Regions from separate parts of the Bartonella pachyuromydis genome, predicted to be linked through region 1. Evidence: predicted binding sites of a transcription regulator. Region 1 holds the regulator's gene; the other holds the start of a gene.
The links. The regulator HrcA, encoded in region 1, represses chaperone genes, less so after heat shock. The targets are predictions, from matches to a motif close to GTTAGCACTCNCNNNNNGNGAGTGCTAAC.
Positions count from the first base shown of each region.

Region 2: the regulator HrcA is predicted to act here: its motif matches at 1,983-2,011, upstream of groES (co-chaperone GroES).

Region 1 is NZ_BAABJA010000001.1:295,714-322,916, forward strand. It holds gene ABD917_RS01280 (autotransporter assembly complex protein TamA) at 1-975, shown strand, start outside; gene ABD917_RS01285 (translocation/assembly module TamB domain-containing protein) at 975-5,627, shown strand; gene ABD917_RS01290 (ABC transporter ATP-binding protein) at 7,437-9,203, opposite strand; gene infC (translation initiation factor IF-3) at 9,396-9,914, opposite strand; gene ABD917_RS01300 (alpha/beta hydrolase) at 10,101-10,901, shown strand; gene infC (translation initiation factor IF-3) at 11,129-11,647, opposite strand; gene ABD917_RS01310 (alpha/beta hydrolase) at 11,841-12,623, shown strand; gene ABD917_RS01315 (M48 family metallopeptidase) at 12,657-13,403, shown strand; gene dapE (succinyl-diaminopimelate desuccinylase) at 13,618-14,790, shown strand; gene hemW (radical SAM family heme chaperone HemW) at 14,893-16,092, opposite strand; gene rdgB (RdgB/HAM1 family non-canonical purine NTP pyrophosphatase) at 16,089-16,739, opposite strand; gene hrcA (heat-inducible transcriptional repressor HrcA) at 17,052-18,122, shown strand; gene grpE (nucleotide exchange factor GrpE) at 18,247-18,909, shown strand; gene thpR (RNA 2',3'-cyclic phosphodiesterase) at 19,020-19,559, opposite strand; gene ABD917_RS01350 (HPr family phosphocarrier protein) at 20,505-20,801, opposite strand; gene ABD917_RS01355 (PTS sugar transporter subunit IIA) at 20,827-21,216, opposite strand; gene ABD917_RS01360 (HPr kinase/phosphatase C-terminal domain-containing protein) at 21,349-21,813, opposite strand; gene ABD917_RS01365 (stimulus-sensing domain-containing protein) at 21,837-23,621, opposite strand; gene ABD917_RS01370 (response regulator transcription factor) at 23,661-24,383, opposite strand; gene lysM (peptidoglycan-binding protein LysM) at 24,762-25,217, shown strand; gene ABD917_RS01380 (copper chaperone PCu(A)C) at 25,330-25,884, opposite strand; gene dnaK (molecular chaperone DnaK) at 26,745-27,203, shown strand, end outside.
Region 2 is NZ_BAABJA010000034.1:180-4,291, forward strand. It holds gene groL (chaperonin GroEL) at 1-1,578, opposite strand, end outside; gene groES (co-chaperone GroES) at 1,639-1,935, opposite strand; gene fumC (class II fumarate hydratase) at 2,160-3,548, shown strand.

The DNA.
Region 1 (27,203 bases):
GGTAGCTATTCAACATTAGATGGAGCTGGTTTTGAAGCTTATTGGATGCATAATAATCTTTTGGGTCATGCGGAACAGCTTAAAATTGAAGCGAAAATAAGCGGTGTTGGTGGCAATAAGAAACAATCATATAATTTTAAAAATTTTGATTATCTTTTGGGTGGCACATTTATAAAGCCTGGTATATTTACTCCTGATACAGACTTTAGGACGGAACTGAAAATACAGCAAGATGTCCTAGAAAATTATACGACAAAAGCCATTAGAGGAAAGTTTGGTATAACGCATATTTTCAATGGTAATCTATCAGGACGGATGGCGATAAAAGTTTCTACTGGTTATTCTCATGATATTCATTTTGGAAACCGTTATTTTACAACAGTTGGATTACCGAGTGGTTTAATTTACGATAGTCGTAACAATAAATTTAATGCGACAAATGGTTTTTATGGTGAAGTGAATGTCGAACCTTTTTATGAAATGCGCTTTGGCAATTTTATAGAAAAAATGACGGTAGAAGGTCGTTCGTATTTTGCATTGGATGAAAGAAATCGTTTCGTTTTTGCTGCGCGAGCAAAGCTTGGTACAATTCTTGGCAGTGATAGAGCACAACTACCTTCAGATATACTCTTTCTTTCTGGTGGTGGTGGATCTGTTCGCGGTTATGCTTATCGCAATATTGGTATCAAAACAGACAATGATGCTGTTGTTGGTGGGCGGGCACTTCTTGAGGGGTCAGCAGAGTTACGTTTATCTTTAACTGATAAGATAGGGCTTGTCAGTTTTCTTGATGGCGGTAGTGTGGGAGAAAAAGCGCGTTTTGATTTTTCTAAAAAAATAAAATGGGGTGCGGGCATTGGCGGTCGCTATATGACAGATCTTGGTCCTTTACGCGTTGATCTAGCTTTTCCTCTTAAGCGAGAAAAAGGTGATCCTCGCATTGGTTTTTATGTGGGTATAGGGCAAGCATTTTAATGAAAAAAACTATGCGTTTATGGACTTTCTTATTTGGACTTTCATTTCTTTTGCTTAGTGCTTTTGTTTTTGCGCGAGAAGGGAATTCATTCTCTAGCCAAGGGCGTACAGATGATCGTTCATGGTTAGTCTCTCTCATTGAACGCGGACTTTCAGGGCCTAATCGCCAAGTTCGTTTATATAATATAAAAGGAACGCTGTCTTCTCAAGCATCAATTGAAGCTATTACCGTGAGTGATAAAAAAGGTATTTGGCTGAAAATTACCAATGCTAAAATGGATTGGAACCGTCTAGCGTTGCTGAAGGGGCGTATGAGTATTAATGAGCTTTCATTAGAACAGATTACGTTGTTGCGCAAACCGCAGGGTAACTCTTCCCTTGTTTCTTCTCTTGAGGTAGGGAAATTTTCTTTGCCAAAGTTGCCACTTGCTATCTCTATCAATAGGGTTACCGCTCAACATGTAGCGTTTGAACAAGATCTTTTTGGTTTTTCTGCTGATATATCCTTAAAGGGAAATCTAACCTTGGCCAATGATGATTTTGATGTTGATTTAACAGCTCATCGTTTAGATGCACCAGGATCGTTTTCTATTCTCACTAACCTATCCAATAGCAACCGTACAGCTAAGATTGATATTTCCGTTAATGAACCGCAAAATGGCATTTTGGCGAATATTTTGCAAATTGAAAAGCGTCCTGCATTAAATCTTGCCATTACAGGTGATGGTACTTTTGATGATTTGGTTGTCAAACTTTATTCGGAAGTTGATCATCATCCTGTTTTAGATGGCAATGTTAGCCTTGCTCATTTTGCGGAAGGACATAGTTTTTCTGCAAAACTTGTTGGTACATTGGGCCCTTTAGTGCCTGCCCAATATCGTAACCTTTTCGAATCTGATGTAACATTGAAAGCAGAAGCAAGAATGACCAAAGAAGGTGTGACACACCTTGATCATATGATGCTTCAGAATAAGGCAATGAATATTGTAGCCAATGCTGAAATAACAGCAGATGGGTTTTTACGGAAGCTTTTTGTTGATGGCAAAATGGCCTTTGATAAGGAAAAAGAGGTTGTACCTTTATCAATATCAGAAATGCCAATGCGTTTGGGTAATCTTTCTTTAAACATTGACTATGGCCGAAAAGGAAAACAATCTTGGCAGGGAAAGCTTGTTGTAGATCATGTGAGCAATAACAACATTCACATTCGCGATGCCATTTTTGATATGGGGGGAGTAAGCGAAAATCTTGATAATGCAGCTTCTCGTCATGTTGGTATTCAGGTTAAAGGAATACTTAGAGGGGGTGAAAAACGTAAAGATACATCAGGAAAAGACTTAGACCAAACAGTTCATGTGCATTTAGATACGGATATTTTTGCTAGAAAACCAGTTTTGATTCATGACTTTAGTGTTACGAGCCAGGGGTTTTCTGCTTGGTTAAAAGGGAAAATGGAGCATTTTATTTTTAAAGGCGACCTTGGTTTAAAAACACAAGCATTTGCTCCTTTCAGTTTGCTGCGTGAGCAATCACTCACTGGTAGCACAGATATTAAAGCCAAAGGAACAATAGGTTTAATGAGTGGCGCTTTTGATCTTGAGTTATCAGGGGTAGCTGACAATATGAAAATAGGTGTGGAGCCGTTCGATCGTTTTTTCAAAGGAAATTTTACTCTTTCAGGTAGTGCGGCTTACGACACGGAGAATTTAATTTTGCGTCATTTGGATTTGAAAAGCTCATACGCGGATATAAAAGCTGATGGATATTTTTCAAGTGAGAGAGCCAAAATGGACTTCTATGCTCAAATATCGGATCTTGCTAAATTGGATTCGAGAATGAAAGGTGCACTTACAATTCAAAGTACAGCTAGAGGGCTCAATAGCCTTATAAATCTTAAAACGCGTGCAAATGTTGCTGAAGCATTTTTTATGGGGAAGCAATTACAGAATACAACACTTACAATGAAAACACTGGTAGATAATACATTGCCCATTACAGAAGTAACCGGCGATGTAAAGGGTGAAGGCACTTTTGCTAAGAAACCTTTATATTTATCAGCTTCTTTTAAAAATTCTCATCAAATTCGACAACTTGAAGATATCGATATAAGAGGAGGAAGTGCAAAAATAACCGGAGATCTTTCTCAGACGCAAGGTTTTATTAAAGGCGCTTTGCATGTTGATGCTGATGATATTTCAGTATTATCAGCGTTATTTTTGCAAGAAGGTAGTGGAAAAGTAACAGGAGATTTTGTTTTTGATGAACAAAATGGCAAACAACAAGCCAATATAAAAGCGCATATTGATCGTTTAAATTTTGCAAAAAATAAAATTAAAAAGTTGGAAGTCAAAGCAGACTTGTTTGATCCTTTTGGCATGGCCCAGTTAGAAGGGATTATTAATGCAGAGCAAATTCAAACGCCTTTGATAATGGTTAATCATTTAAATGCTCATGCTAATAGCAAAGACGGACAAACAGTTTTTACTCTTCAAGCGGTGTTGCCTCATAATACCAATGCACAGCTTTCTGGCCGTATGGTTGCAGTAGAAGTCCCAGAAGATATAAAACGAGAAATACAAATTGAAACAGTGGATGTAAAACAACATAATTTTCACGCGACATTGCCTAAAGCAGCTACGATTGTTTTTGATAAAGATGGTATGACAGTTAATGGATTAGGACTTGCGATTAATGGCGGTAAAATTATCCTGGCAGGAAATGTTCAAGATACTCTTAATCTAGATCTTACCATGAATGCCTTGCCTGCTTCGTTAGTCAATTTATGGAAATCCGATCTTGGAGCAGCTGGTACTGTGACGGGGCAAGTTATAATTCGTGGCAGTTTTCAAAAGCCCGATGTGACTTATGATATAAAAGGTGAAGGACTTACAACGATCGCACTTCAAGATAAAAAAGTAATGCCTTTTGTGCTTACTGCTACAGGTAAAACCATAGATAAGAATCTTACTTTGAATGCAAGTTTAACAGGGGAAGAGGCAAGGGCACAAGCACAGGGAAGCATATCTTTCAATCAAAACGAGCTTGATCTCCATGTTAACTTGCAAGATTTTCCTACACGTTTGCTTAATAGTTTTATTGAAGGGCAAGCACTTGGAGGAGCGGTGGTAGGTAAGGTCGATATCGGCGGCACCCTGAAAGATCCTTCTGCTCATTTTGAGCTTTCTAGCCAAAACTTGACTGTTATGACACATAAAGGACCACTGTCGATTGATATGAATGCTCGTGGTTCTTACAAAAAATCGGCTTTTGATATTGAGAATATGGTAGCGACAGGAGATAAGGGACTAGAGCTTTCCATAAATGGGCCTGTTTCTCTCAATGATTCAGAGGCCAAATTAAATATTAAAGGGACAATGCCTCTTGCTTTTATTGATCTTTTATTAGCAAAGCGTGGTGCGCATATAACGGGTATGGCAAAAATGGATGCAACCCTTAATGGTTCATTGCTTAAGCCACTGTTTACAGGAAATGTTTCCATAGTGAATGGTAGCTTTTTTGATTCAAAAACAAATCTCGGGCTTAACGATGTAACAATAGAAGGAAAATTAAATGGTGATCATATCCTAATAGAGAAAGCTATTGCGTCTTCATCGGAGGGGGGAAGAATTTCTGCTTCAGGCCGTATCTCTAATGATCTACAACCAGATTTGGTATTCTATCTTGATAATGCCAATTATAATGATGGTTCTATGATTCTTGCGACATTGTCGGGAAAGATGACAATGACAGGGCATTTTGGGGATAATCTTGTTATTGGCGGTGATATCGCAGTTGAAAAAGCTGAAGTTTTAGTTCCGGATCATTTTCACAATGCGAAATTTCTTGATATTAAAAATAAAAATTTAACAAAGTCGATTCAAAAAACGCTTGAACGTGCTGATGTTAAGAGCACTAACACAGATCGTGATGTCGATATCTCTCAAGAATCTTCATCTGTTGTACTATCAAATATGCTTATTACGGCGCGCAATCAGTTTTTTGTGCGTGGACGAGGGCTAGATGCTGAACTAGGAGGGCGTATTAACATAGCAGGTCCATTACATGATGTGCATCCAGTTGGTGAGTTTCAAATGATTCGTGGACGTTTTGATATTCTTTCACAGCGTCTTAATTTTGATCAGGGACAAGCAAGTTTTAGCGGTAATCTTAATCCTACGGTTTATTTTGTGGCTAATAAAAATAGTGGTGATATTAATGTCACTGTCACGGTAAGTGGAACAATTGATAATCTTGATGTTAATTTTTCTTCACAACCCAATTTACCACAGGATGAGATTTTGGCGCGTTTGATTTTTAACCGCTCTCTTAATGAATTATCACCATTTCAGATTGCTCAACTTGCGGCAGCGGCAGCTGATCTTGCAGGTGCTTCTAATACATCTTTATTGAATACTCTACGAGCTAAAATTGGTCTTGATGATCTTGATGTTGTCGTTGATGAAAAGGGAAATACTGGCTTACGTATTGGACGTTATATACACAACAACATTTATTTAGGTTTTGAAGCAGGATCAGATGGAACGACGAAGGGAACAATTAATTTGAACATTTCACGTCATCTTAAAGCTAGAGGTGCTATAGGGAATGAAAAGAATTCTAGTATTGGTCTTTTTTATGAAAGAGATTATTAAGAATTAAAATTCTGAAATTTAATGACTGCAATTTTATGCATTTAACTCTCTGTATTAGAGAAAGATAACACGCTTATTGGTAATGATATCGTTTTGTAATTCGAATAAGAACTTCAAATATTAAAAAGATTCTTTTATTTAAGTTTTTGCAATTCAAAATCAAAAAATTATTGGCTTACATACCATAATAAGTGAGATTAGTGTGAGGGTAAGAACTATTTATAGAGAAGGGAGTGTTTCTTATGAAGGCTCTTAAATATAAAGAAGCTACATTGGGAGCAAACCAAATAGCATGAGTGGTTCCGCTTGCACGTTTATAGATATAAAGATTATGGTGCACAATAAACTCCATATTATACTACTCACGAGTGGTGGCGTAAAATGTGCTTAGGCGCATTGATAATAAATGCTTATAATTAAGATTCTCCGCAGAACCAACGAAGAGCAAAACAATATTTTTATCATTCTTTATTGCATAAACGACAAAATACTTCATAACGATAATGGATATTTTTATAAAAAATTATTTTATCGAATGCATTTTCAAGAAAGATTAAGCTATAAAAAAGAAATTTTTAGCACATCGCGCCAAGGTATATTTAAAGTGCTTAGTTTTAAAACCTATTCTTGAATAGAGTTACGTCCTTTATGAAACAAACGCGTACCACTGTGCTTTTGTGTATTCATAACTTCTCATTCCATTTTACCAGCACTGTTCATGAATGATAGAAAGCAAAATCTTCATTGTGTGCTGCCGTTTTTTGCATTTATGGGCATGCAAAACGGCACTAGATTTTATTTTCTAACTCTCAATATTATGTTGCTTTTTCCTTGAGAAAGCTCATGAGTAGCATATTTACTCCTTTGTTAAACAGTTTTATCTACACACTAACCTTACTTGTAGTATGAAGCGAACGATTTTTTTGAATGCGAAAATTTAAGAGATCATATAGCACCGTCTTTGTATTTATAAACGTGCGCATTGAACCCCTCGTTCTATTTGGCTTGGCTCCTAATGTTGCTTCTTTATATTTAAGAACATTCATAAGAAGCACTCCCTTCTCTATAAATAGTTCTTACCCTCACACTAATCCCACTTGTGGTGTGTGAGCGAATGATATGCAATTAATTCAATATAAAATAGGATTAGAATGGAAGAATCTTACGATATTCGGGATATCTCATTCAAATTACAACAAATTATCATTATAAATCAATATCTTGATTTGATAATGACATATGTTTTTTCAAGTATTTTAAGAAATTGCCATGTTAAGTCATACCATTGTTGCTCCCAGATCTGAGAATAAAATGCAAAACTTGATTTAAGGTATTTATTACAGAAAGAAATTTTATGATAAATTTTTCCTTATTTTCAAGCGTGCTTTTCACACGAGTTCACAGTGTGGAAAAAAATCATAGTAAATAGCATAGAGATGAATTCAGACAAAGGTTGCGTAAATTATCACAGTTGTGCGATCATAGTTTTTAGAAAGTTTCCCAAAATTTGATATTAGCTGTCTTGATGCATATGAGAACCATAACATTTATGGATGTTATGCTACTGAGCTGAAAAAAGGATAAACTTCTCACTATCAAGCTTTTGTTTTGAAATAAACGCTTTCAATCAAAAAACAGAAGAGGTTTTCATTTTTATATAAATCCTAGACACGTACCCTTAATAAACGATAGCTTTTTTTCATAGCTGTATTTAGTGGAATATTTTTCCATGCAATATCTTTGTTTTGTATAAAAGATAAGGACTATTTCTTCACTTTTTATCTCAAATCTTATGGAGGCGCCTAAAAGCTAAGACATGTGCTTTTTAAATTGAATATTATGAAGTTTTTTGTAAAAACTATTTTCCTTTGCGAGCAATTCTTGTTGGCTACCTTGTTCAATCAGTTGACCATTTTTTATAACAACAATTTTATGAGCGCGAGCAATTGTTGAAAGGCGATGAGCAATGATGATAGTTGTGCGTCCTTTGGTAAGGCGATGAAGTGCTTCATTAATTTGTACTTCAGTATGCGAATCTAATGCACTTGTTGCTTCATCAAGAATAAGAATTTCACTGTTATGAAGCATTGCTCTAGCGATAGCGAGTCGTTGTTTTTGTCCACCTGAAAGGTTACAGCCATTATCGCCAATTTGTGTATCATAGCCATTTGGCAAGTCCATAATAAAATCATGAGCATTGGCTGTTTTTGCTGCTTTTATAATATCTTCGTCACTGGCTCCTTCTTTTCCAAGACCAATATTATATTTAACAGTTCCTTGAAAGAGAAAAGTATCCTGTCCTACATAGGCCATAAGTTTTCTCAAAGAACGAAATGTCGCATAACGGATATCTTGATTATTAATCAGTATACGTCCTTTTGTGGGGTCATAAAGGCGCATAATAAGATTGATAAGGGTTGATTTTCCTGAACCAGATGGCCCTACCAACGCTGTCATTTTTCTAGGTTTTATTTCTAGATTGATGTTATTCAAGATCATCTTTTTATCTGTATACGCAAAAGAAACGTTTTCGAAACGAATGCTCCCTTGTGTTTCATCGAGATCTTTAGCATTCTCATGTTCTATAACTGTGAGAGGATAGTCAAGTACATCAAACATCGTACGGATACTAACCAAACCAGTTTCAATTTTGACTCGTACATTTGCTAGCCTTTTTGCAGGTTCGTAAGCGAGAAGCAAAGCGACAATGAAAGACATAAATTCACCTTGAACGCCTGTACGTTGTGTTGCAAGGTAGCCGGAAAAGCAGATAATACCCGCAATAGCAATACCAGTGAGAGTTTCCATAATAGGATTTGTAATGGCTTGAAGCGTTGCAATAGTATTTGCTTGTTTTTCAACGTCATTAATGGCTTGGTTCATACGTTTTTTCATTAATTCTTCTAGTGAAAAAGCCTTGATGACTCGTATACCAATAGAACTTTCTTGTACAATTTTGATAATTTCACCAAGCGAAAGGAGTTCTTTTTCAACAAGGCTACGAATACGTTTTAAAGCCATTCGAATTCCTAAAAAAGCCAGTGGTCCTATTATTAAAGTAATGGCGATTAACGTAAAATTTTGAATAAACATGACAAGCAATAGGCCACTAACGGAAAGCAAATCGCGCACAAAAGTTGTGATAATTGTATCAATGATATTACGCACTGCTGTAGCATTATGGGTTATGCGGACAAGTAAATCAGATGAAGTATTATTATGGTAAAAAGAAACACCTTGTTCCATAAGGCGCGCATAAATTTTACGCTGCTGTTCAGCAATGATACTGTTACCTGCTTTGCTCAAAAAGTAAGTTTGCGAAAAAGTTGCAATTCCTTTGAGAATGAAAATGAAAGCAATGATACCAGAAATCAAAACAATCATACCAAAATTCTGCGCTTCAATCATATAATTGACAACGTCACGCATAATCCACGCACTGGCTGCAGTTGTGCAGGAAATAATGATCATTGAGAAAATAGCTGCACTATACCAACGTGCATGTTTACGAAAATTTTCTCGCAAAAGACGAAAGATAAGATGTTTATCAAAAGCGGAAATTCGTTTTTTTACCATGAGATGCTTCTATACTCTATCATTGTTCTATGCAAGACTGAAGCACTTTGATTAAAAACACTTTAACCGTTCTGATAAAACAATGTTTTACAGAAAGGTTGGTACGCACATAACTTTATTTAAAAGCACCACAACAAAACTCTATGATGCTTCTAAATGCTCAACTCTCTCATGATTTATATTCTAAAAGAATTATTTAGCTGCTATCACCATCATCATTTGACGCCCCTCGAGCTTTGGCTCAGATTCGATTTTGGCGATTTCACTTGTATCTTCTTTAACTCGTTGAAGAAGTTTTAATCCAAGATCTTGGTGAGCCATTTCACGCCCACGAAAACGCAAAGTAATCTTTACTTTATCACCATTACCAATAAAGCGATGAATTGCTTTAAGCTTCACGCCATAATCATGGACATCAACATTTGGACGCATCTTAATCTCTTTGATTTCGATGATTTTCTGTTTTTTACGTGTCTCTGCAGCTTTTTTTTGGGTCTGATATTTCAATTTTCCCAAATCAATAATCTTACATACAGGTGGTTCCGCATTTGGGACAATTTCAACCAAATCAAGTCCTGCATCTGCAGCCATAGCAAGCGCTTCTTGTATTGCAACAATTCCCTGATGTTGTCCTTCATCATTAATAAGCTGAACACGCGGAACGCGAATATCTTGATTTGAGCGTGGCCCGTCTTTTTGGGTAGGTGATATTTTAAACGGTCTACGAATGGTTTATGTTCCTTAGTTCTGATTCATCTATAGCGTAATTTAATATACAATTACACACAGAAAAACAACTAGGTTTCGTGCTTTTTTCATATTTGATTTACGGCTTTGAGGTTTGATTTGTAAAATAGAAATTTTTTTGTATCAACTGTTCTATAGAGGAAAAGAATCATGGAGCAAAATATTCCTTGCCAGTTTTTTTCGTTTGAAGGCACTCCTCTTGCGGTGCGGTATCGCAAAGGTCGCGGTTCTTTGGGTTTAGTTTGGCTTTCCGGCTATCAATCCAATATGTTAAGAAGCAAAGCGGTGTTTGTTGATGATTTTGCTCAGAAGCATGATTTGTCTTGTTTGCGTTTTGATTACTCTGGCCATGGAGAATCGGAGGGTGATTTTTTTCAAGGCACGATTTCACGTTGGGTTAAAGAAAGTTTAGCGGTTTTTGAAACCTATTGTGAAGGGCCGCAAATAGTGATTGGTTTCTCTATGGGGGGATGGATAGCGCTAAGGCTCGCTAGGTTATTAGCGCAGAAAAATAAGAGATTTGCTGGCATGATCTTGGTTGCACCAGCTCCTGATTTTACACAAACATTGCTAGAACCAGAATTAGGTCCGGAAGAATGGAAAATTTTGGAAGAAAAAGGTTATGTTGAACGTCCTGGGGATGAAGATGATGAAACGATGCCCTTTACAAAAGCATTTATTGAAGATGGAAAAGACAACTGTGTTATGAAAGGATGCATTGATATTGGCTGTCCTATTCATATTCTCCAAGGGATGGAGGATGATAAAATACCTTATCAACATACATTGACTTTACTGAATCATTTGCCTTTACAGGATGTAACATTGACACTTGTTCGTGATGCAGATCACGGGTTTTCGCGCCCAAAGGATTTAGAGTGCCTTGAGATAGTTTTGAAGTCGTTGATTGATAAAATTTACGAAAATTTTCTCGCAAAAGACGAAAGATAAGATGTTTATCAAAAGCGGAAATTCGTTTTTTTACCATGAGATGCTTCTATACTCTCATTGTTCTATGCAAGACTGAAGCACTTTGATTAAAAACACTTTAACCGTTCTGATAAAACAATGTTTTACAGAAAGGTTGGTACGCACATAACTTTATTTAAAAGCACCACAACAAAACTCTATGATGCTTCTAAATGCTCAACTCTCTCATGATTTATATTCTAAAAGAATTATTTAGCTGCTATCACCATCATCATTTGACGCCCCTCGAGCTTTGGCTCAGATTCGATTTTGGCGATTTCACTTGTATCTTCTTTAACTCGTTGAAGAAGTTTTAATCCAAGATCTTGGTGAGCCATTTCACGCCCACGAAAACGCAAAGTAATCTTTACTTTATCACCATTACCAATAAAGCGATGAATTGCTTTAAGCTTCACGCCATAATCATGGACATCAACATTTGGACGCATCTTAATCTCTTTGATTTCGATGATTTTCTGTTTTTTACGTGTCTCTGCAGCTTTTTTTTGGGTCTGATATTTCAATTTTCCCAAATCAATAATCTTACATACAGGTGGTTCCGCATTTGGGACAATTTCAACCAAATCAAGTCCTGCATCTGCAGCCATAGCAAGCGCTTCTTGTATTGCAACAATTCCCTGATGTTGTCCTTCATCATTAATAAGCTGAACACGCGGAACGCGAATATCTTGATTTGAGCGTGGCCCGTCTTTTTGGGTAGGTGATATTTTAAACGGTCTACGAATGGTTTATGTTCCTTAGTTCTGATTCATCTATAGCGTAATTTAATATACAATTACACACAGAAAAACAACTAGGTTTCGTGCTTTTTTCATATTTGATTTACGGCTTTGAGGTTTGATTTGTAAAATAGAAATTTTTCTTTTATTATCATAAAGTGTTTTATGGAGGAAAAGAATCATGGAGCAAAATATTCCTTGCCAGTTTTTTTCGTTTGAAGGCACTCCTCTTGCGGTGCGGTATCGCAAAGGTCGCGGTTCTTTGGGTTTAGTTTGGCTTTCCGGCTATCAATCTGATATGTTAGGGAGCAAAGCGATATTGGTTGATGATTTTGCTCAGAAGCATGATTTGTCTTGTTTGCGTTTTGATTACTCTGGCCATGGAGAATCGGAGGGTGATTTTTTTCAAGGCACGATTTCACGTTGGGTTAAAGAAAGTTTAGCGGTTTTTGAAACCTATTGTGAAGGGCCGCAAATAGTGATTGGTTCTTCTATGGGGGGATGGATAGCGCTAAGGCTCGCTAGGTTATTAGCGCAGAAAAATAAGAGATTTGCTGGCATGATCTTGATTGCACCAGCTCCTGATTTTACACAAACATTGCTAGAACCAGAATTAGGTCCGGAAGAATGGAAAATTTTGGAAGAAAAAGGTTATGTTGAACGACCTCCGGATAGTGATGATGATGAACCGATGCCTTTTACAAAAGCATTTATTGAAGATGGGAAAGACAACTGTGTTATGAAGGGATGCATTGATATTGGCTGCCCTATTCATATTCTCCAAGGGATGGAGGATGAAAAAATCCCCTATCAACATACATTGACTTTACTGAATCATTTGCCTTTACAGGATGTAACATTGACACTTGTTCGTGATGCAAACCATCGGTTTTCACGCCCAAAAGATTTAGAGTGTCTTGAAACAGTGTTACGATCATTTGTTGACAAAATTAATGCAAGATAGAGGTCAAATTTACTGATGCTAAAGACATAATATATGACCTTTTATGAACAGCCTTTCATTTTTTCTGATCGTGTTGTACCCGTACGTGTGCATGCACATAAACATGCGCGTCGGCTTACATTACGTATTGATGCAAGGAGTCAGGAGATCTGTATAACAACGCCACCAGCGGTAAGTCTCTCTTCAGTTCAAGGTTTTATTGAAAAGAATCGATCTTGGATTGAAGCGCGTCTTACTCGCGTGCAAATTCCTCATGAAAATTCTTATCTCAAAGAGGGAATAACGATTCCTATATTGGGTATTGAACATACCATAAGACATAAAGTAGGACGTGGGATAACAGAAATTATTACAGGAGATGGAGAGCAAGAGCCCCAAATTATCGTTTATGGTCAATTAGAACATTTACCAAGACGTGTTGCTGATGTTTTAAAAAAACAGGCTGCACTCATTATAACACCGTTGGTAGGATATTATGCAGATAAAGTAGAGCGTAAAGTAAAATCAATTTGTTATAAAGATACGAAAAGTCGTTGGGGTTCTTGTTCAATAAAAGGCAACCTTTCTTTTTCTTGGCGTCTTGTTATGGCACCAAAAGAAGTTGTTGAATATGTTGTTGCGCATGAGGTCGCCCATCTTGTTGAAATGAATCACGGCCCAAGATTTTGGGCTCTTTGTGAAAAACTTTGTCCAGAAAGTAAAAAGCATCGTGCTTGGTTGAAAGAAAATGGTTATAAGTTGCAGGCTATTGATTTTCATTCATATAAGCTGGAAATATGAAAAAACTTGAAGAAGATAATATTCGGTGGAACTTTTTATTGAACATTTTATTATATATGTGCCTCATGACATGATGAGGAATGCATTGAAGCCTCAGCAATATTGTCTTCCCCTGCTTCGTTTGCTGAGTGTCTTCAATGTTTTTACTTTATCTTTTTTATAATTCAGCTTAATAATATTTCATAATTCTTAAATTGAGATTGGAAGAGCGTTTATGCCTGTCCTTACAGATCCCCTTCAGCTATTACAGGCACTTATTCGTTGCCCTTCTGTTACGCCACGCGAAGCAGGTGTTTTATCAACTTTAGAACAATTTCTCAAAAAGATGGGGTTTCATGTTGAGCGTCCTATTTTTTCAGAAAAAAGCACAGAAGATGTTGAAAATCTTTATGCCAAGATAGGAAAAGAAGGGCCGCATCTTATGTTTGCGGGTCATACGGATGTTGTACCGCCAGGGACATTGGAACAATGGACATATCCTCCTTTTGAAGCTGTGATAGATCAAGGAAAATTATACGGGCGGGGTGCTGTTGATATGAAGGGTGGTATTGCTTGTTTCGTTGCAGCACTTGCTCGAATTCTTGAGAAAAGATCCCTTAAAGGAATGGTAAGCCTTTTGATTACCGGTGACGAAGAGGGACCAGCTTTGAATGGTACGGTTAAACTTCTCAAATGGGCAGAACAAAAAGGTGAAAAATGGACTGCTGCTCTTGTTGGTGAACCAACAAGTGTAAAAACGGTTGGTGATATGATAAAAATTGGTCGTCGAGGGTCAATTTCTGGTATTATTACCGTTAAAGGTCGCCAAGGACATGTTGCTTTTCCTGAGCGAGCTGCCAATCCATTGCCCTTAGTCAGTGAGATTCTTCAAGCGTTAACACAAACAACTTTAGATCAAGGTACAGAAAATTTTCAACCGAGTAATTTGGAATTAACGACTATTGATACGGGTAACTCTGCGGTAAATGTTATTCCAGAGCAGGCGACAATTCGTTTTAATATACGCTATAATGATCTTTGGACAAAAGCAATGCTTATGAGGGAAATTGAAAAACGTCTTACCTCAGTGCAATCAAAAAACAACAAAAATCAATTACCCTTCTATCAACTTGAATGGATTCCAAGTTTAGGGGATGTTTTTTTAACCCAAAATGATAAACTCATTCATACATTATCCAATGCTATTAAAAGCATAACAGGGCATATACCCGAATGTTCAACTTCAGGGGGAACTTCGGATGCGCGATTTATTAAAGATTATTGTCCAGTGGTTGAATTCGGCTTACCAGGACAGACCATGCACATGGTGGATGAGTGTGTAACTCTCGATGCAATGGAAACTCTCACAGCTGTTTATGAACGTTTCATTGTTGACTTTTTTACATAATGAAAAGAAGAAATTGTTTTTTCAACAACATCTCTATTACAAATTAAAAATCATACATATGATAGCACAATTGATGTAATGGAGATGAAAACTATAGAAATTTTAATTTGCCAATTGACTAATGACATGATCAAGAAGGATTCGTCCTTTGTCTGTCGCTTTTAAGCGGTGATTTCCTATCATTTCTACCAGCCCTTGTTGTTGTAAATCGATAAGCTTTTTCATTGGTAAACCCTTGGTGTTTAAAGTTTCATAACGTACAAGATCTAAACCTTCGCAAAGACGTAACCCCATGAGGAGCATTTCATTTGCTTGCTGCTCAATGGTCAAATGTTCCGTTTCAATACAACCATGTCCCGTAGTTTCTACCAATTCAAGCCAATGTTCGGGATATTTCTCATTTATTGTCACATAACGTTCACGATTTTCAATTTGAGAAGTAGCTGTTTTTGAAGAGGTCGGACAATGACTTGGTGAGTACTCAATAAAGCGTCCATGGGCTCCTGGACCAAAGCCTGCATATTCATGATAACGCCAATAGAGAAGGTTGTGTGCTGATTCGGCACCGAGAGTTGCATGATTTGAAATCTCATAGGCTGGTAATCCACGGCGTTCGGTTATTTCTTGGGTAAGATGATACAGGTCTGCTGCGAGTTCTGATGGGGGAAGGATAAGTCTTCCTGCGTCATAAAGTCGCTTAAAGGCGGTTCCCTCTTCGATGGTTAATTGGTAAAGAGAAAGATGGTCTGCTGCAAAATCAAGGGCCTGAAAAAGTTCCCATTTCCATTGTTCAAGAGTTTGTTCGGGGCGAGCATAAATAAGATCAAAGGATAAACGTGGAAAGATTTCTCGTGCTAAAGCGATAGCGTGAAGGGCTTGTTTCACATCATGGAGTCTGCCAAGTTTTCGCAGTGCTTGATCATTGAGTGCTTGCACACCTAAGGATAAGCGGTTAACGCCTGCTGCGCGATATCCGCGAAAGCGTTCGGCTTCCACACTTGATGGGTTTGCTTCCAGTGTAATTTCAACTTTATCATCAACGGTCCATTTTTTTGTAAGAGCTTTTAATAAGGCATCAACAGTTTGAGGTGTCATAAGAGATGGCGTTCCTCCACCAATAAAAATACTGGTAATATGACGTGGGCCTATTTTATGGTATTGTGTTTCTATTTCACGTTCAAAGGCGGTTACAAAACGTGGCTGATCAACACCATGAACACGAACATGGGAATTAAAATCACAATAGGGGCATTTTGCAGCACAAAAAGGCCAGTGAATATAGATGCCAAAAGTTTCATTCATGAGAGCGTTAAGAGATTTTCAGCTAAAAGTTTGAAGGCGCGTGCACGATGTGAGAGTGGGGGCGTTTTATCATTGAGTTTCCAGCCATGTTTTTGCTTTGTGGACATTTCTCCAAAGGTATTTTCATATTCATCTGGTAAAAAAATGGGGTCAAAACCAAAACCTTTATCTCCCCGTGGAGGCCAAATAAATGTTCCTTCAACGCATCCACGAAAATAATCGGCGTGAGCATCAGGCCATGCGATGCAAATGACGGATATAAATCGGCATTTTCGTTGGCTTTTTTCATGCGCTCCGTTTTTTTGAAGTTCATCTTCTATTTTTTGCATAGCTTTTAAAAAGTCACGTGTGCCATCCGGTTGAAGAGCAAGGTCTGCTGTATAAACACCCGGAGCACCATTCAAGGCATCTACTTCCAAACCTGAATCATCAGAAAGAGCCGGAAGTCCTGTATTTTTTGCTGCCGAAAAAGCTTTTATATAGGCATTTTCTTCAAATGTTGTTCCCGTTTCTTGTGGTTCTGGCAATCCAAGCTCTTTTGCGGATTGTATTATTAATCCAAAGGGCGCAAACAGTGTGGTAATTTCATGCAATTTACCGGTGTTATGTGTAGCAATAACGAGTTTTTTAGCTGCTATGCTTCTCATAGAGATCTCTCCAGAAGTAAAAAGGGAACTATTTTGTGCTAAAAAAATTAACTGGAACGTTTAATATACAAATTCCACCAAACTTTACACAATACTCTCTTTTTGCAACTTTATAAATATTCTAGTCAAATGAAATCTTTTATATTTTATTATGATGACAATGTTTGAAAAGATATATGATCTCTTTTTTTGATAGTAGCATTTTTTATGATAAATATATGTTATGTTTTTCCACTACTTTAGCCTATTTGGCCAAGCCTTGGTAAAACTCATATATAGAGAGAAATGTTTTAAAGTCATGAAACAAGCGTTATGAAGCACAAACCTATTGATGATGAATTAAAATATCTTGATGAGCGTTCGCGAGATATCTTTCGCCATATTGTGGAGGCTTATCTTAATGATGGTGAACCTGTAGGATCACGAAATCTTTCAAAGCTTTTGCGACAGACATTATCACCAGCCACGATTCGCAATGTGATGAGTGATCTTGAACACCTTGGTTTAATTTATGCACCTCATGTATCTGCGGGGCGGATGCCAACACAGTCGGGATTACGATTTTTTGTTGATGCATTTATGGAAGCGGGTGATTTGCCAAACGAGGAGCGTGAAAGTATTGAAGCTCAAGTCAAAGAAGCTGGTCATACACAATCAGTTGAACATTTTCTCATTCAAGCAAGCCGCGTTCTTTCAGATCTTTCACGTGGTGCAGGGCTTGTTCTGGCAACAAAATATGAAGGCACATTGAAACATATTGAATTTGTGCGTCTTGATAGAGAGCACGCTCTTGCTGTTTTGGTAACACAACAAGGTGAGGTTGAAAATCGTATTGTTCATTTACCAGAAGGGGTTACTCATGCGCAATTGACGGAGGCAACGAATTTTCTTAATGCCCATATTCAGGGGCGCACATTGAGTGAAGCGAAAGAAGAAATAGCACGGTTATGCTCAGAAACACGGGCTGCACTTGATCATTTATCCCATCATCTCGTTGAAACTGGATTAGCTTTGCTAGGAGGAGAAGATGCTGATCATAAAATACACCTTATTGTTCGTGGGCGCAGTAATTTACTTGAAGATGTGAAAGCAGAAGAAGATTTAGAGCGGTTACGGCATTTGTTTGATGATCTTGAAACACGTGAAAGTATGGCACAGCTTCTCGATTTAACGGATGAAGGGTCAGGAGTTCGTATCTTTATTGGTTCAGAAAATAAGTTGTTTTCACTTTCTGGTTCTTCTTTAGTCGTTGCACCGTATCGTGATTCAAAACAAAGGGTGATTGGCGCTTTAGGAGTTATCGGGCCCACACGGCTTAATTATGCAAGAATTGTACCTATGGTCGATTATACAGCGCAACTTATATCACAACTGTTGCGTTAAAATAACTAAGTGAATATTCGTACTATAAATGTTCATTATATTAAGATACATAAATACCCCTTGATTTTTGTCTGCAAAATTTCGATATCGAGAATAACAAATCTTATGAAGGAATGGAATTTTTATGTCTGACGAAAAAAACAAGTTTACTGACGCTTCATTTGAAAATTGCGATTTGAAAAATCCGGTTAATCGTGATGCGCTTAAAAAAGCAGCGGATGAGTTTTTAAAAACGCGTGAAGCAGAGGCACGCGCAGAGGTCGAAGAAGAAAAAGATGAATTTGTCGACCCCCTAACTGCTTTACAAGATGAAAATAAAGAACTGAAAGATCAGCTTTTGCGTCTTGCTGCAGATATGGAGAATCTTCGGCGTCGTACGGCGCGTGATGTGGCAGATGCAAGAGCTTATTCAATTGCTAATTTTGCACGTGACATGTTATCTGTTTCTGATAACCTCAATCGTGCTTTGGAGGCTATTCCAGAAGGTGCAAAGGAGAATGATGCTGGTTTGAAAACATTAGCTGAGGGCGTAGAAATGACTGAGCGTGCAATGATAGCGGCGCTAGAACGTCATGGGGTGCAGAAAATTCATCCAGAAGGGCAAAAATTTGATCCTCACTTTCATCAAGCGATGTTTGAAATCCCTAATTCCGATGTACCGGATAATACTGTCCAGCAAGTTGTTCAAGCAGGTTACATTATAGGTGATCGTGTTTTGCGTCCAGCTATAGTTGGCGTAGCCAAAGGAGGGATAAAAGAGCCTTCTGTTGAATCTGATCCGGCTTAAAATACACCAATAACAATACCTCCAGCATGAAAATATGGCATTGCATATAACCACCCTGTTTTCGTGAGGTATTGTATCCAAGAAAATCCTAAAGGGTGGTAAAACACCCTTTATCCTTGGAGTGCCCAACGTCCTTTTACAACATATGGAGCATCACTTGAGGGAGATGGCGATAACAATAAAACAAAGTGATCGACTTCAAAAGGAGGAAATGAAAAATCACCCCGAGAAGAGAGATAAGAAGGAAGATATTCGGGTTTAATATCAAGCAATCGTGCAACAGTAATATGTGGAGTAAATGGTCTTTCATCAGGAGATAAGCTTAAGCTGTTCCGAATAGATTGCATCTTTTTGTGTAAGAGGCTGAGAGTCTCAGAAGGTTCAATGCGAACAACAAGGGAATGTGGAGAACTTTCTGAACCAAAAACATCAAAACCCTTTGTATATAGCATAAAAGGAGGAAGCTTTATTGTCTCAAAGGCGCGGATAAGTTTATCGGCTACAATGCTTTCAACTTCACCAAAAAAAGACAAGGTGATATGAAAGTTTTGTGGGTTAATCCATTGTGCGTTCGGTAAACCACTTTGCAACGATATGAGTGCTTGTGTTGTTTGTTGAGGAATCTGAACAGCACTAAATAGACGGGACATGGAATCTCCTTATGGTAAAAAGATGCCACCGCAAATACGATGGTGGATAATAAAGGCGGAATACATCACTTAGGATAAGGCAATTGTGGCAAAAAAGAATGTCGAAAAAATGTTTGTTATAATGATGGGTTTAATTCCTAAAACTTATTTCTCTTACGAGAGTGATTATGCTGACAATAAAAACTGTGTTTACCTTTGTTTCATAGTAAAAATATGCAATAGTGGAATTATTTATATTTTCATTTCACGATGATATCCGTAAATGGTGCAATCATATATCCATTGTGCACTAGCATCTTTACACTTATGATAGAGCCAATCAACACCGTTATTGTATTTTCCAGCTCTCAATATTGCAACATTTTAGTGGCTGAGAGCTTTTATAAGAGGCATTTTACTCCTTTTTAAGAGTTTTTATCCACACGCCAATCTGCTTTGTAATATTGAGGGAATAATTTTAATTGTTTTAATATGAAAGGATTTAAGATGAAAGAAATCTTACGATATTCGGGTTTATCATTTAATATGAAAAAACTGTAAAATATCATTATAATCAATATGTTATCATTTAAAAACACCACAAATCCAACGTGATAAGGAAAGTTGGTAAATTTCAATTGTGGCGCTCATTCTTACATTTCCTCAATGTACTTTAAAATTAAGCATATTCAGTAAAAGATGAATATTTTCTCATGCGCGCTCAGTATGAGAATAGCTTTAAACAACAAATATTTGAATGAGTCTGATAGAATTTAGAGTGACAGAAAACACAAATACTGTTATTATATACAACATAATCGTTAGTAAATATTTATGCCTATGATAATCGTAATGCTCATCGATAATGGATGTCAGTATTTGTATTTTTAAGAGAAAAATAGAGCAACCAATCAAAACAATGAATGACAAAAAAGATGATCATACATCTTTTATGAATAATGAATTCTAATTCTCTTCACCAAATTTATTATTGATGAGTTTTTCGAGAGCATCGAGAGCATCAGTTGCTTCTGGTCCCCAAACACGAATGGTAAGGTTACAACCAGAGGAGGCTGCTAACATCATAAGTCCCATAATTGATGAACCACCAACGATTTTGCCATCTTTCTCAACTTCAACGCTAGCATTAAAATTGTCAACAGTTTGAACAAATTTTGCAGATGCACGTGCATGCAACCCACGTTTATTACAGATATTAAAATGACGACTGAGTTTAGAGGGGAGAGGATCTTTGGAAAGCATTAGAGTTTAATTATCCGCTATAAAGTTATACTGGTACATTAATATATTTACGTCCTGCTTCTTGTGCTATTTTTAAAGCTTCTGATAATGAAATATTAGGGCATTGGCGAATAGAAATGAGTTTAATGAGCATAGGTAGATTAACCCCCGCAATCATTTCAACACGTCCTTTTTCAACAGCAGAAATAGCCATATTTGATGGTGTTCCACCGAATACGTCTGTTAATATGATCACACCATGGTTTGTATCTGTAGAGGAAACAGCAGCTATAATATCGCCTCGGCGCTGATCCATATCATCATCAGGGTAGATACATATTGTTGCGAACTTTTCTTGTGTTCCAACAACATGTTCCACAGCATGTAGAAATTCAACAGCCAGCTCACCGTGCGTTACAAGCACGAGTCCAATCATTTACACAAACTCCTGTTAACTAAAGATCCAACCATATTGGTGGAGAGTATATTTTACAAAGCTTTATTCTGCTGCCAAGAAAAATTTGCAAAAAAAAGGCAAAAAATGTAATTTTTTGTGTTTAGAAAAAAATTAAACCGATTTATGCCATATTTTTCTAAAAAAGAATGCTTCAATAGCCTGACAAATGGCTGTACAATCGGCTTCATGAAGGCTAGGGAGTTTTAAAAGAGGAATATGTAGATCTGCAAATTGAAAAGTTTGATTTGTGGAAAAGCGTTCATATTCGGGTCCAAGAAGAACAACACAATCAATCGTTGTCTGTTTTTCAAACTCTATCATATAAAGACCAACACCACGAATCTCAATACCGCCCTGCAAACCTTCAGGGGTGTATCCATGAAGTTTTCCATTTTCCACACGCACCATTGTATAGTCATCACTGATCAGTTTTGCTTCACGTTTTGACCATTCGGCACGATCGAGCAGAGAGAGGGTAAGGGTTGATTTTCCTGATCCCGATGGTCCTATAATCAACAGCCCTTTCCCTCCTAGTTGAAGGCAATTTGCGTGAAGTATTTCGCTTTTTGTTGTCATGCCTTGTTACTTTGGATGAAGATTTATTTAGCGAGGGGGAGCATAATAATAAAACGTGCACCAGTTTTACTATTTTCAAGATTGGGATCAATAATATTTTCGGCTGTAATTGTCCCATTATGCGCCTCAATGATTTGTCGACTAATAGAAAGACCAAGACCTGAATTCTGACCAAAACTATCTTCGTTTGGTCGATCAGTATAGAAGCGTTCAAAAATGCGTTCAATGTTCTCTGAACGAATACCAGGACCATTATCTTCAATGGTTAAGATAAGAGTTGAAGCATGACTTTTCATAGCTATAGAAATTTTACCTCTATCATGGGGAATAAAGGAACGTGCATTTTCAATAAGATTCGAAATAACTTGTCCCAAACGTAGTTCATGCCCCAACACAAGATAGGCTTTTCCATGAGGACGTGGGATAATATTAAGGCTTATATCGATGGTTTGCCTATTACGGTATACTTCTTGAACAGCATGAACAAGACTTTCCAAAAGCGGTGTCATATCAACGATCTGTGCGGTTTCACGAGCAAGTTCTGCATCGAGCCTAGAGGCATCGGAAATATCAGTAATTAAACGATCAAGACGACGTACATCATGTTGAATAATTTCGAATAATTGTTCCTGTGCTTCTTCATTTTTAGCCAGAGGGAGCGTTTCAACAGCACTGCGCAGTGAGGTAAGCGGATTTTTTAATTCATGACTTACATCAGCAGCAAAGCGTTCAATGGCTTCAATACGCATATAAAGAGCATTGGTCATATCACGAATAGAGGTTGAAAGGCGACCAATTTCATCTTCACGCATTGAAAAATCAGGAATTTCTACGCGCTTATTATTACCATTACGCACACGATTAGCAGAAGCAGATAGTTTGCTTAAAGGATGCGCAATCGTATGGGCTAAAAAGAGAGAAAGGACTAAAAGTACACTGCCTACCACGGCAAAGACTTTAAAAATAACTAGTCTTTCACCTTTTACAATGTTGTCAATATCTGAACCGGTTGTTGAAAGAAGAAGTGCTCCCACCACGGCACGATAGCGTTGAACAGGAACAGCAACAGAAACAATGAGTTGACCTTGTCTGTTACGTCGTTTAGCAGTAGCAAGAGATCCGTTTAATGCTCGGTACACTTCTGGGTAAGCAATACCACTGGTTCTTGCCTGTTCTCTATCAAGAGTGATAGTATTGCCGTAAAATGTGTTTGAGAACCATGAAATGAAGCGTTCCCACATGTTTTGTTCAGTTTTAAGTGGGGGTAAATTATAGCTAAAAACTTCACCACTAGAATAAAGAACACGCGAGTCAAGAAGTAAAGTCGCATCACGATCATAGATACGTGCTCTTGTTGTTTTGGGGGTGATGAGGCGTCGCAAAAGAGGAGCAACTTGTTCGGGATTAATAGGAAAGTCCCAAGAATCGGTTGATTGAGGTGCGGGTGTAACACTTTCCCCAGTCTGTAATTCTAAAAGTTTTTGGGGATCAATGAGAATAGAATTGGTATCCACCGTTGCAGAGGCGGCAATAGCTCCAGCGATAATTTTTCCCTGGATGCACAAACTTTTAATTTTTGCTTCAATTAAACCATCGCGAAATTGATTAAGATACAAAATACCAGTAACAAGAACGGCAAGAGCAGCAATATTTAAGATGACAATACGGCGTGTAAGACTGGAAAAAAGCAATTGTCTAAAAAGACGCCGCACCTGAAGATGCCAATAAGTAAACATAGGAAATGGCGTTGATAGGAGGCCATTAGATGTCGTTTTTTGCAGAGTTTCCAGTTGAGTATTTTTTGTCATCGATTTGATCGCCGTTCAAACTTTTGCGACAAAATAGTTCTATACCTCGTGAAAACGATAACCTACACCATAAAGTGTTTCAATCATTGCAAAATCATCATCCACTTGTTTAAACTTTTTACGCAAACGCTTAATGTGACTATCAATGGTGCGATCATCTACATAGACTTGATCACTATAAGCAGCATCCATCAAAGCATCACGACTTTTTACGACTCCAGGTCTTTGCGCTAAGGTTTGTAGAATCAAAAATTCCGTAACAGTTAAGATAACAGGTTTATCTTTCCATGTACAGGTGTGACGTTCTTGATCCATCACCAAATCCCCACGTTTGAGAGAAGAGGTAGGAGAAGTTCCTGTTATAAGTGGTTGGTTGCGCGCATTTGAACGACGTAAAATAGCTTTTACGCGCTCAATAAGAAGACGTTGAGAGAAAGGTTTGGTAATAAAATCATCCGCCCCCATTTTAAGACCAAATAACTCATCAATTTCGTCATCCTTAGAGGTAAGAAAGATAACAGGAATATCAGATTTTTGACGCAATCGGCGCAAAAGTTCCATCCCATCCATTCGAGGCATTTTAATATCAAAAATAGCTAAATGTGGAGGATGAAGAGTTAGACCTTTGAGCGCAGATGCTCCATCTGTATAGCTTTCAACCCGATAGCCTTCTGTCTCAAGCGCAAAAGATAAAGATGTCAAAATATTGCGATCATCATCAACAAGTACGATCGTTTGCGTGATTGTTGGTGTATCTTTCATGGCTTCTTAGACCTTTCTATTGCTATGGTAGCAAATTATCCACATTATTTATATGGGAGTTCACATTTTTTTTGCAAAACAAATGTGGTACAAATTGTAGCGAAGTAAACACCCTTTCATTTTTACGGTAAAAGCTTGTTTTATCTTTGTAATTTTATAATGCTGTTGCGTGCGTAAAGATCCCTTTGTTTGAAAGAAAATTTTCATAAAATATGTTTTTTACCAAAGTGTATTATTTTTTATGTCCCATAATTAAACAGATCTGTTCGTGATTGTTGACGTTTAGAAAAATCGCCTATCTGTTTTTAAGAGCAAAGAAAAGAGTGTAGTGACATATATGCAAAAATTTTTCTTTCACTGCACGAAAGGAGAGCATAAATGGGATTTTTTAATTTTATAAAAACAGTTGGAGAAAAACTTGGTATTGGGGATCGTGAGCCAGAAGAAAAGGATTTTAAGGAGGCCTTTAATAATTTTCAACTTGGCACAGAAAAAGTAAATATTAAGATTGAAAACGGTCAAGCTATTTTAAGTGGTGAGGTTCCAGATAGGGAAACATTTGAAAAAGCACTTTTAGTTGTTGGTAATTCGCAAGGTATTTCTTCTGTTGATATTGATCAATTAAAGATTGCAGATACCACGTCTGTAAAAGCGTCTCGCTTTTATGAGGTTAAATCTGGTGATACGCTTTGGAAAATTGCTGAAGAAGTTTATGGAAAAGGGCAAGGGGATAAAAATACATTTATTTTCGAAGCGAATAAGCCAATGCTCAAATCTTCCGATAAAATTTATCCTGGACAAGTTTTGCGTATTCCTGAACTTGATCATATTTGATTAAAAGAAAGAATAATTTTTTAGAGTATGTTTTATGGCATTAAACAAAAATAAGAAGCATGGAAAAATTTTCACGCTTCTCAATTCATTCGTTAAATAATGATGAAAGAACTCAATGATGAGGAGCTGATTTGGAAGGTGATTTTCCTCCCATAGCATTTACAGAGAAATCAACGTCTATTGTTCCTGCTTTCTCAAACGTCAATTTTGCACTGATTTTATCACCTAGTTTGAATGGTTGAGAAAGTCCCATGAACATAATATGATCACCACCGGGTTTAAGAGTGATTTCACCATTGCCAGGAATTTCAATACCATGGTGCATTTTTTCCATTTTCATAATATCGTTAACAACTGCCATGGAATGGATTTCTGCTGTCTGTACTCCATTTGCTGAAACAGAAACCAGACGATCTGGGATATTACCGTGATTAATGATATAGAGATAACCGCTAGCAACTTTAATACCTCTAGCTGTTTCGCGCACCCAAGGATGAAGGATTTCTATGTTTCCGACTTTATATTGCTGAGCGGTTGCTGGATGGGCTATACAAGTGAAAAGAAGGGCCCACACGACATTTGTAAAAATCGTTTTAAGTGGCCATTGTCCGTAAGTTATATATTGAGATATGAACTTCTTTATTTGCTCGATAATAAGTTTTACCATTATTCACCCTCCTTTGGTCAATTCACTGCTATATGCTCCTTATTTATTATTTTAGAGCGTTTTTATTCAAAATAAAAGAAAGAATTACTAGAGTTATATGAACAAGAATAGATGCATAGATCTTTAGAATTTGAACAATGTATTTAAAGGCAAAAGGGTATTGTGAATTCTACTAGTGGATTTAATAAATAGATTAAAGAGAAAAGGACGTCGAGCTTATTCACAGTGCAGCTTTTAAAGAGTAATGAATAATAAGTTGTTCAGAAATGGAGCTATTATGAATAGATTGACAGAGTATGCCCTTACAAAGAATGTATTTAGAAAGATGAAGCTTAACGCTATAGATACAGTGATGTAAAGAACGCGGCGTTTATTGATCGAATAAAGATATAATGGTCATGACAGCGGTGGGCTAAGGGAGAATGTAATATTTGTGGTATTAGTCATTTACTTTTGAGTGATGTGTTGAACAATTTCCTAATCAGAATCTCATGGAGAGATGAGAGATTAAGAAAGGGTACACAATTGTTATTTTTATTTTCCAATTTTTATAGATTTATATATTGATTACATCGTAAAAAGGGATGCTATGGTATTCGCATTATCAGTCAAAGAGGTTGCTTGCGGGTAAGTAGAATAGCTATTTTAAAAGAAAAATTTTATTTTAAGAATGTTTCTTTCATGACTCTCTTGTAGCGATAAGAGCCTGTTCTTATATACGAGGCAGAAAGGCTTGTTGCGACTTGCAGTTTATTGTTTATGTGACTTGAAGTGGGATGCAGGCTTTGAGTGTTATGAGGAGCTGTCTTAGAAAATGCTTGATGAAGATTGAGGTAGCTTGCTGAAATGGAGATTATAATATGGCAAAAGTAATTGGTATTGATTTGGGAACAACAAACTCTTGTGTTGCTGTCATGGATGGTAAAAACGCAAAAGTTATTGAAAATTCAGAAGGAGCGCGCACAACGCCTTCTGTTGTCGCCTTTACGGATGGGGGAGAACGGCTTGTTGGACAACCTGCTAAACGGCAAGCTGTAACAAATCCTGAAGGAACAGTTTTTGCAGTTAAACGCTTAATTGGTCGCCGTTTTGATGACCCCATGGTTGAAAAAGATAAAGCACTTGTACCTTATAAAATTGTTAAAGGCGATAATGGTGATGCGTGGGTTGAAGAAGCAGGTAAGAAATATTCTCCCTCCCAAATTTCAGCGATGATTTTGCAAAAGATGAAAGAAACGGCCGAGTCTTATCTTGGTGAAAAAGTTGAGCAAGCGGTTATAACTGTTCCTGCTTATTTCAATGACGCACAACGTCAAGCT
Region 2 (4,112 bases), on a different contig from region 1:
CTTTGGAGTTTCAGCAACCATTGCTTCGGTTGTGATCAGAAGGCTGGCAATTGAAGCAGCATTTTGGAGGGCAGAACGCACCACCTTCACAGGATCAACAATTCCCAAAGCAATCAAATCACCAAATTCACCGGTTGCGGTGTTATAACCAAAGGTATCAGCATTATTTTCCAACACCTTGCCAACGATAATAGCTGCTTCTTCACCGGCATTGGTAGCAATTTGCCGTGCTGGTGCTTGAAGAGCACGACGCACGATATTAATACCAGCTTCTTGGTCAGGATTTTTTCCTTTAACCGTCAGCGCATTTGCTGCACGCAACAGAGCTGTTCCACCACCAGCAACAATACCTTCTTCTACAGCAGCGCGTGTTGCATTCAAGGCATCATCAACGCGGTCTTTCTTTTCTTTCACTTCAACTTCTGTTGCACCACCAACGCGGATAACAGCAACACCACCAGCAAGTTTAGCAAGTCTTTCTTGCAATTTCTCACGATCATAGTCAGAAGTTGTTTCTTCAATCTGAGCTTTGATCTGATTGACGCGTGCATTAATTTCAGCCTTTTGTCCAGCACCATCAATAATGGTCGTATTTTCTTTAGAAATATTTACTTTCTTTGCACGACCAAGCATATCCAAAGTGACATTTTCAAGCTTAATGCCCACATCTTCAGAAATAACCTGACCAGATGTCAAGATTGCGATATCTTCAAGCATCGCTTTACGACGATCACCAAATCCTGGCGCTTTTACCGCAGCAATTTTCAAACCACCGCGCAACTTGTTGACAACGAGTGTTGCCAAAGCTTCACCTTCCACATCTTCAGCGATAATAAGAAGTGGTTTGCCAGACTGCACAACAGCTTCAAGCACAGGAAGAAGAGATTGTAGATTAGACAATTTCTTTTCATGAATAAGAATGTAAGGATCATCCAAATCCGCCACCATTTTTTCAGCATTGGTGACAAAGTAAGGAGAAAGATATCCACGATCAAACTGCATACCTTCAACGACTTCTAATTCCGTTTCAGCAGTTTTTGCTTCTTCCACGGTAATGACACCTTCATTGCCAACTTTTTCCATGGCATCAGCAATCATTTTGCCGATTTCAGCAGCACCATTTGCGGAAATTGTTCCCACTTGTGCAATTTCTGCTGAAGTTTGGATTTTCTTCGCTTTTTTGAAGAGATTTGCCACCACTTCATCTACAGCAGCATCAATCCCGCGCTTAAGATCCATTGGGTTCATGCCCGCAGCAACGGCTTTTACACCTTCTTGTACGATAGCTTGTCCCAAAACCGTTGCTGTTGTTGTTCCATCACCAGCAATATCATTGGTTTTAGAAGCAACTTCACGCAACATTTGCGCGCCCATATTTTCAAACTTATCTTCTAGTTCGATTTCCTTTGCCACGGATACACCATCTTTTGTGATGCGTGGTGCACCAAATGATTTATCGATCACCACATTGCGCCCTTTAGGACCAAGTGTTACCTTTACAGCGTTAGCAAGGATATCAACACCGCGCAACAAACGCTCCCGCGCTTCACGGCCAAACTTGACTTCTTTAGCAGCCATTTAATTTCTCCTTGGAGTTATCTCAAATAATATAAAATGGAAGAATTGAGAGCCTTAAAATTAGCCCAAAATTCCCATAATGTCAGATTCTTTCATGATTAAGAGGTCTTCCCCATTAATCTTCACTTCGGTTCCAGACCATTTCCCAAACAGGATACGATCACCTGTTTTCACTTCTAAAGGCACGCGCTTTCCATTATCATCGAGAGCACCATTGCCAATAGCAATAACTTCACCTTCTTGGGGTTTTTCTTTCGCTGTATCAGGAATGATAATCCCACCAGCAGTCTTATTTTCAGATTCAACCCGACGAACAACGACACGATCGTGAAGTGGGCGGAATTGTATATTAGCCATGTTTAAAATCCTTAAAACTTAATTAATTGCATTAATCTTAAGTCCTTGCTAGCACTCTTAAAGCATGAGTGCTAACATTGCCCAAAATATAAAATTGCCTCTTCTCAATGTCAAGGATTCTTCCTAAAAATAATTTACCTTAAAAGGCTTTGACGTCTTGCCTCTTTTTCCTATTTTGCATTATCTAGCTTTTTATTAAACTGCGAACATAAAAGGATCTCATCATGGTTGAAACACGTCAGGAAACGGATAGCTTGGGGACGATTTCGGTACGTCAAGACCGTTATTGGGGAGCACAGACTGAACGCTCACTGCATAATTTTAATATTGGCAGTGAAAAACAGCCTCTCACCATCATTTATGCCTTAAGTCTTATCAAAAAAGCCGCAGCCCTTGTGAATATGGAAAAAGGGAAACTCCCGCAAAACATTGGCAAAGCGATCATTACAGCTGCTGATGAAGTGCTCGCCGGTACATTTGATACACATTTTCCGCTCTCTGTTTGGCAAACGGGTTCTGGTACGCAAAGCAATATGAATGTCAATGAAGTGATCGCTAACCATGCCAGCATGCTACTTGGAGGAAAATTAGGAAGCAAAAGCCCTGTTCATCCCAATGACCATGTCAATATGAGCCAATCTTCAAATGATTCCTTTCCGACAGCGCTTCACATTGCCACCACACTGCAAACACGTCAGCATTTATTTCCTATTCTTGAAGCCCTTATTACCACTTTAAGAAAAAAGGAAGAGGAATTTGCCGATATCATTAAAATCGGGCGTACCCATACGCAAGATGCAACACCCTTAACTTTAGCGCAAGAATTTTCAGGTTACCGCGCCGCACTCGAAGCCAATCGCCAGCGTATTGAAACAGCTCTTGGCGATGTTCAAATGCTTGCTCAAGGTGGAACGGCTGTAGGAACAGGACTCAATGCACCACAGGGTTTTGATGTTGCTTTTGCAGAAACAATCAGCACCCTCACAGGGATAACCTTTAAAACCGCCAGCAATAAATTTGAAGCGCTTGCTCATCATGGAGCTCTTGCCCATTTCCATGGAAGTCTCAATGCTCTGGCTGCTGATCTGTTTAAAATTGCCAACGATATACGCTTTTTGGGCTCAGGTCCACGCTCAGGTTTGGGCGAATTAAGCCTACCTGAAAATGAACCAGGCTCCTCTATCATGCCAGGCAAAGTCAATCCCACCCAGTGTGAAGCAATGACTATGGTTGCAACCCAAGTATTTGGTAATCATACCAGTGTAACATTTGCTGCCAGCCAAGGGCATTTTGAACTAAACGTTTATAAACCTGTCATTGGCTATAATGTTTTGCAATCAATTACGCTTCTTGGCGATTGCATGCGCTCTTTTGATCTCCATTGTATTCAAGGGTTACGTGCTAATCGGGTTCATATTCACACTCTCATGGAACGCTCTTTGATGCTGGTGACAGCACTTGCTCCAGAAATTGGTTATGAAAAGGCGGCCGAAATTGCTAAAGCCGCGCATAAAAATGATACAACCTTGCGCGCAGAAGCACTCAAAGCAGGTGTTTCTGGAGAGGATTACGATAGGCTGGTTGATCCCAAAAAGATGATTGCTCCAAGATAAACAACGCAATGCAAACTCTTTTACAACAAATTTTATCAAACCATCGGGCCATTCGCGGTCCGATGGTCATTGTGCCATTAACAATCCACGCATATTCTCAGAACCCTTATCACCTCTTGGATAAATGAAAGATCTTTTCAATCTTAGCATATTTGCAAAGGAAGCCCCTTACATACCACAAAGCCATAATAGGCTCTTTCCTGCTGCTTTTCGTGAACATACTAATATGTCTTCTCCTTTAGCTGCTGCATAAAAACCGCTAAAATAAAAATTTTTTCATTTCGAATTCTTGTATATCGCAGACTGCTCTCATCTCACCTTATTCATAATAAAGCACATAAAATACTTTACTTGCACGCCCATAAACCAAAATGAGTGTATGGAGAAAAATACTTGAAGTACAAGCAATAAAGTACCTCTTATCAATAGAAGGACTCTCACAACATTGGAGATAAGAGTGTACTGATGTGCTTTTCCATAAGTGTAAAAATGCTGATATAACTTTACCATTATAGCATTGATGAACAGCGTTGCAAAATGGACATAAGAGCGACAAGAGATCAC